Regions from separate parts of the Bordetella pertussis 18323 genome, predicted to be linked through region 1. Evidence: predicted binding sites of a transcription regulator. Region 1 holds the regulator's gene; the other holds the start of a gene.
What was found. The regulator LexA, encoded in region 1, represses DNA repair genes until DNA is damaged. The targets are predictions, from matches to a motif close to ACTGTATNNNNATACAGT.
Positions count from the first base shown of each region.

Region 2: a site for LexA is predicted at 2,359-2,376, ahead of recA (recombinase RecA). Genes of this name have one in related genera too.

Region 1 is NC_018518.1:1,815,480-1,818,883, forward strand. It holds partial or broken gene BN118_RS21045 (BP1793/BB2270 family autotransporter) at 1-158, shown strand, start outside; gene BN118_RS08555 (IS481-like element IS481 family transposase) at 155-1,105, opposite strand; gene BN118_RS08560 (autotransporter outer membrane beta-barrel domain-containing protein) at 1,190-1,546, shown strand; gene lexA (transcriptional repressor LexA) at 1,773-2,423, opposite strand; gene BN118_RS08570 (amino acid aminotransferase) at 2,552-3,404, opposite strand, start outside.
Region 2 is NC_018518.1:2,146,662-2,150,065, forward strand. It holds gene BN118_RS10095 (LysR family transcriptional regulator) at 1-507, shown strand, start outside; gene recX (recombination regulator RecX) at 582-1,148, opposite strand; gene recA (recombinase RecA) at 1,181-2,242, opposite strand; gene BN118_RS10110 (response regulator transcription factor) at 2,482-3,171, shown strand; gene BN118_RS10115 (sensor histidine kinase) at 3,287-3,404, shown strand, end outside.

The sequences.
Region 1 (3,404 bases):
GGGCTGACGGCCAGCGCGGCGCGCGCGTGACGGGCAAGTATCGCGCCAATGGCATCGGGCTGTCGCTGGAGACCGGCAGGCGTTTCACATGGGCCGGCGACTGGTTCGTGGAACCGCAGGTCGAAGTGGCGTTGTTCCGTTCGGGCGGGGCAGACTACATGTGAACTGTCAATAGGTTGTATTCGTCCAGGTTGAGTCTGGAGATGGGTACAGCGCGCCCGATGCCTTGGTGGGGTCGATGCCAGTTGTAGTGGTGTAGCCAGGATTTCATGGCATCGGCTCGGTGTTGGGAGTTCTGGTAGGTGTGAGCGTAAGCCCACTCACGCAAGGCCGACTGGATGAAGCGTTCGGCCTTGCCATTGGTCTGTGGGCGGTAAGGTCGGGTAAAGCGGTGCTTGATGCCCAGCTCATGGCACAGCGCGGCGAAGGCGCGGCTGCGAAAGGCCGAGCCATTGTCGGTGAGCAAGCGCTGGATGGTCACGCCCAGGCGCTGGTAGTAGGCCACTGCGTCCTTGAGGAACTGGACGGCGCTGGGGAAGCGCTCGTCGGGGTGGATGTCGGTGAAGGCCAAGCGGGCGTGGTCATCGATGGCCACGAAGACGAAGTCCCAGCCGGCCCCCTCAACGGTATCGCGTCGGTTGCCCGTGACCCGGTGGCCAGGGCGCTGGATACGTCCCAGCTTCTTGATGTCGATGTGCAGCAGATCGCCGGGGGCCTGATGCTCGTAGCGCACCACCGGCTCGGCCGGCTCCAGGTCGGCCAGGTGCGACAGACCGGCGCGGGCCAGGACGCGGCTGACGGTGCTGGCTGACACGCCCAGCGCCTGGGCGATGCGCGCTTGGGTCAGCCGCTTGCGGCGCAGCTCCACGATAGCCAGCGCCTTGGCCGGCGCAATCGCTCGGGGCGAGACCGTCGGGCGCGAGGACGCATCGGCCAAGCCCGCCTGGCCCTGAGCCAGGAAGCGGCCCAGCCATTTGCGCACAGTCGGCGCGGTGACCCCATAGGCGCGGGCCGCTTCAGGCACACAAACTTGATGGGCGATCAATTGCTGGACCATTTCGAGTCGACGTAGGAAGGTCAATCGGGCATGCTTATGGGTGTTCATCCGGCCGGGCTCCTTGAGTGAACTGGGGGGTTGGCGATTTCCAGTTTCTCAAATCCGGTTCGGATGAACCATGCATACAACCTATTGAATCTTCACAACTACACGGCCAGCAATGGCGTGCGCGTCGACGTGGCAAGCACCAAGTCGTTGCTGGGCCGGGCAGGCCTGCAGGTGGGACGCAAGCTGGATCTGGGCAACGGCAAACTGGTGCAGCCGTACGCCAAGCTGAGCTGGTTGCAGGAGTTCGATGGCGTGGGCAAGGTGCGCACCAACGATATCGGCCATGACGTCAAACTGCGGGGCGGGCGCGCCGAACTCGACTTGGGCGTGGCCGCGGCGCTTGGCAGGCACAGCAGCCTGTTTGCTTCGTACGAGTACAGCAAGGGCAGCCGCTTGACCATTCCGTGGAGCTTTCACGTCGGCTATCGATACGCCTGGTAAGCCAAACGCGTCGTGCCACCGCGCGCCGGAACACCCGGCGCGCGGTTTTTTTTGCCGCCGGGCCGCCCCAAGGCAAAAAAGCCCCCTCGGGGGGCAGCAAGCCCGCATAGCGGGCGCAGCGTGGGGGCACTACTTTGCCGCTGGGCCGCCCCAAGGCAAAAAGCCCCCTCGGGGGGCAGCAAGCCCGCGTAGCGGGCGCAGCGCGGGGGCTTCTTTCTCCGTTGGCTCAGTGCAGGGGCTGGGTGCGGATCAGGCCGACCGCGATGCCTTCGAGCGCGAATTCGTCGGTGTTGGCCACGACGATGGGAGCAAAGTCGGGGTTCTCGGGCAGGAGCTCGATGCGGCCGTTCTGGCGCTGCAGGCGCTTGACCGTGACCTCGTCGCCCAGACGGGCCACCACGATCTGGCCGTTGCGGGCCTCGGCGGCGCGCTTGACGGCGAGCAAGTCGCCTTCGAGGATGCCGGCGTCGCGCATGCTCATGCCGCGCACCTTCAGCAGGTAGTCGGGCGTCTGGGCAAACAGCCCGGGATCGACGCCGACCTCGCGCTCGACGTGCTCGCTGGCCAGGATGGGGCTGCCTGCCGCCACGCGGCCCACCAGCGGCAGCACGAGCTGCGCCAGCAGCGGATGCGTAAGCTGGGCCGAGGGCGTTGCGCTGTCCGGCACCTTGAGACGGATGCCGCGGGAGGCGCCAGCGGTCAGTTCGATCGCGCCCTTGCGCGCCAGCGCCTTGAGATGGTCTTCGGCGGCGTTGGGCGACCGGAAGCCAAGCGCCTGGGCGATTTCGGCCCGGGTGGGCGGAAAGCCGGTGCGCGCCACGGTCTGGCGGATGAGATCGAGGATTTCCTGCTGGCGTTCCGTGAGTTTGGTGGCCATGGCGATGACCCGCTTTTGCGGACTGTATGGATATACAGCGCCATTCTGGAGGACCCACGGGAAAAAAGCAAGCCGCAAAAGAAAAGCGGAGCCATGGGCTCCGCTTCTCGATGCCGGCCGTGCCGTGCCTACTTCAGCACCGCGGCGATGCCGGCCGCGACCGCGTCGATGTTGCGGCTGTTGAGCGCGGCCACGCAGATGCGGCCGCTGGAGACCGCGTAGATGCCGTGCTCTTCGCGCAGGCGATCGACCTGGGCGGCGGTCAGGCCCGAGTACGAGAACATGCCGCGCTGCGCCAGCACGAAGCTGAAGTCCTGCGCCACGCCCTGGGTCTTGATCTTCTCGACCAGCTCCTTGCGCATCAGGCGGATGCGGTCGCGCATGCCGGCCAGTTCATTTTCCCAGAGCGCGAACAGCTCGGGTGTGTTCAGGACCGTGGACACCACGGTGCCGCCGTGGGTGGGCGGGTTGGAGTAGTTGGTGCGGATCACGCGCTTGAGCTGGCTGAGCACGCGGGCGGCCTCGTCCTTGCTGCCGGCCACCACGGTCAGGGCCCCGACCCGCTCGCCATACAGCGAGAAGGACTTGGAGAACGACGAGCTGATGAACATGGTCAGGTCGAGCGCGGCGAACATGCGCACCACGGCGGCGTCCTGCTCCAGGCCTTCGCCGAAGCCCTGGTAGGCGATGTCGAGGAACGGCACCAGGTTGCGCGCCTTGACCACGGCGGCGATCTGTTCCCACTGTTGCGGCGTGGGATCGACGCCGGTCGGGTTGTGGCAGCAGGCGTGCAGCACCACGATGGTCTGTTCGGGCGCGGCCTGCAGGGCGGCCAGCATGGCTTCGAAGTTCAGGCCATGGGTGGCGGCATCGTAATAAGCGTAGGTCTCGACCGGGAAGCCGGCGCGCTCGAACAGGGCGCGGTGGTTTTCCCAGCTGGGGTCGCTGATGAGGACCTTGGACTGCGGCAGCAGCTGGCGC
Region 2 (3,404 bases), 330 kb from region 1:
CTGGACCTCGTCATCACGTCCGATCCGCAAGCGCTGGAAGCCGTCACCTATCTGCCGCTGTTCAAGTACGAGCTGGTATTGGCGGTCGCCGAATCCAATCCGCTGGCCGCCAACCGCCACGTGATGCCGGAACAACTGGCCGACCAGACGCTGATCACTTATCCGGTGGACCGCCAGCGCCTGGATATTTTCACGGGCTTTCTCGATCCGGCCGATATCGAACCCGCCGCGATCCGGCGCGCCGAACTCACGCCCATCATTGCGCAACTGGTTGCCAGCAATCGGGGCGTCGCCGCCCTGCCCAACTGGGCGTTGACCGAGTATCTGGGCCAGGGCTGGCTGCGTGTTTGCCACCTCGGGCCGCAAGGCGTCTGGCCCACGCTCTACGCCGCGGTGCGCACGGAAGACAGCGACAGTTCCTATATCGACGAGTTTTTGACGATTGCCCGTGACGTCTGCTTCAAGACGCTTAGCGGCATCAAGGCGGCCAAGGGCCTGCCGGCCTGATCGAACGGGCCGCAAGCAAGCCCCAGGCAGGCGGGCCCGCATCGCGCGCCGCCGCCCGCACGAAGCGGCATCGTTCAGTCGAGTTCGTCGTCGCCACCGCCCAGAATGCGGCGGATAACATCATGGGCGAAGCCACGGCCCGCCAGGAAGCGGGCCTGCCGCGCGTACGCGGCGCGGTCGGCGGGCTTTTCGCCAAAGCGCTTCTGCCAGACGGCCAGCGCGCGTGCGTATTCGGTGGCGCGCAGTTGTTCGCGCAACTCGGCCACCTGGTCGTCGGCCACGCCCTGTTGCTTCAACTCCTGGACGATGCGCGAAGCGCCCTGGCGTGGCGCGCGCCGATGCGCCAGGCTTTGGGCAAAACGCGCATTCGACAACCACCCTTCGCGCTGCAGATCATCGAGCACCGCCTCGATGTCATCGCCCTCTTCGGCGTAAGGCTGCAGCTTGCGCGCCAGTTCAAGGCGCGAGTATTCACGCCGCGACAAATAGCCGACCGCGCGCGCCTTCAGAGTCCGGCCCGGGCGCGACGGTGCCGCCGCGTCGTCCCGGGATTGGGCCAGTGTCTCGAACTCATCGTCGGGATTTGCGGTCCGCCGCCCGGCTCGGGCGGCGGATGGCGGACGGCGGTTGAAAGTCGCCATGCCGGAGTGGGTGTGGATGCAGGCCTGACGGCTTATTCGCCGTCTTCGGCTTCGCTGACCGGAAAGGTGGCGGCGCGGCTGACTATGCCCTGGTTCTCGCGCACCTTGTTTTCGATCTCGATGGCCATTTCCTTGTGCTCTTTCAGGTACTCGCGCACATTGTCCTTGCCCTGGCCGATGCGGTTGCCGCTGTAGCTGTACCAGGCGCCGGACTTGTCGACCACATTGGCTTGCACGCCCAGGTCGATGATTTCGCCTTCGCGCGAGATGCCGCTGCCATACATGATGTCGAACTCGGCCTGCTTGAACGGCGGCGCCACCTTGTTCTTGACCACCTTGACGCGGGTTTCGTTGCCGACCACCTCGTCGCCCTTCTTGATGGCGCCGATGCGGCGGATGTCCAGGCGCACCGAGGAATAGAACTTGAGCGCGTTGCCGCCGGTGGTGGTTTCGGGGTTGCCGAACATCACGCCGATCTTCATGCGGATCTGGTTGATGAAGATGACCATGCAGTTGGTGCGCTTGATGGTGGCCGTCAGCTTGCGCAGCGCCTGGCTCATCAGGCGGGCCTGCAGGCCCGGCAGGGAGTCGCCCATCTCGCCTTCGATTTCGGCCTTGGGCACCAGCGCCGCGACCGAGTCGATGACGATCAGGTCGACCGAGCCCGAGCGCACCAGCGCGTCGGTGATCTCGAGGGCCTGCTCGCCCGTGTCCGGCTGGGAGATCAGCAGGTCGGTCAGGTTGACCCCCAGCTTGGAGGCGTATTGCACGTCCAGCGCGTGTTCGGCGTCGACGAAGGCGCAGGTGCCGCCCAGCTTCTGCATTTCGGCGATGACCTGCAGCGTGAGCGTGGTCTTGCCGGACGACTCGGGGCCGTAGACCTCGATCACGCGGCCGCGCGGCAGGCCGCCGACGCCCAGCGCGATGTCCAGCCCCAGCGAACCGGTGGACACGACCTGGATGTCGTGTTCGACCTCGTTGTCGCCATAGCGCATGATCGAGCCCTTGCCGAACTGCTTTTCGATCTGCGACAGCGCGGCGGCCAGCGCCTTGGCTTTCTCGGCCGCGGCGGCCTTGCTGGTTTTGTCGTCCATGTAAAGTCCTGTATTGAAGCGGCGCCTGCAAGGGTGCGAAGCAGGCAGCCGTTGTCTAGCCGGAGAAAAAGAGCCTGGAGAAAACTCGAACCTTGGCGATTATGGCATTGGATTGTACTGGATAAAAATCCAGTGTGCCATATATTTCCACGTATACCCTGAGTGGGCAAGCTCCATCCCCTGTGCCAGAATGGCCGGCGTAGCCAGCGCCCGCTGGCGGTTCCGCCGATGTTGCACGCATGCGTATCCTGATAGCTGAAGACGACAGCATCCTGGCCGACGGCCTGTCCCGCTCGCTGCGGCACAACGGCTATGCGGTCGACGCCGTGCGCGACGGACTGGCCGCCGATTCGGCGCTGGCCGTCCAGCCCTTCGACCTGCTGATCCTCGATCTCGGCCTGCCCCACCTGCCCGGGCTGGAGGTGCTGCGCAGGCTGCGCGCCCGCAACTCCGTGCTGCCGGTGCTGATCCTCACCGCCGCCGACAGCATCGAACAGCGCGTCAAGGGCCTGGATCTCGGCGCCGACGACTACATGGCCAAGCCTTTCGCGCTGTCCGAGCTCGAGGCCCGCGTGCGCGCCCTGACGCGGCGCGGCGCCGGCGGCGGCGCGACGATCGTGCGGCACGGCCGCCTGGTGTTCGACCAGACGGGCCGCATCGCCACGGTCGACGACCAGACCCTGGACCTGTCCGCGCGCGAGGTCAGCCTGCTGGAGATCCTGCTGGCGCGCAGCGGCCGCATGGTCAGCAAGACGCAACTGGTCGACCACCTTTGCGAATGGGGCGAGGAAGTCAGCACCAACGCCATCGAAGTCTATGTGCACCGCCTGCGCAAGAAACTCGAGCCCAGCGGCGTGAAAATCATCACCGTGCGCGGTCTGGGCTATTGCCTCGAGCGGGACCAGGGTGCCTCGTATCTCGCCAGCTGAAACGGCTTCGCGCGAACCGCTGAACCAAGAAGCCCTGGATGCGCTGCGCGGCGGGCCGCGCGGGCCGAGTTTCGCGCCGCCGCAGCGCTCGCTGCTGGGCGAGATCCTCGACTGGATGCTGGCGCCGCTGTTTCTCCTGTGGCCCATGAGCGTGGCCATCACCTACGTGGTGGCGCAGAACATCGCCAACGTGCCGTACGACCGCGCGCTGGCCAACAACCTGAACGTGCTCA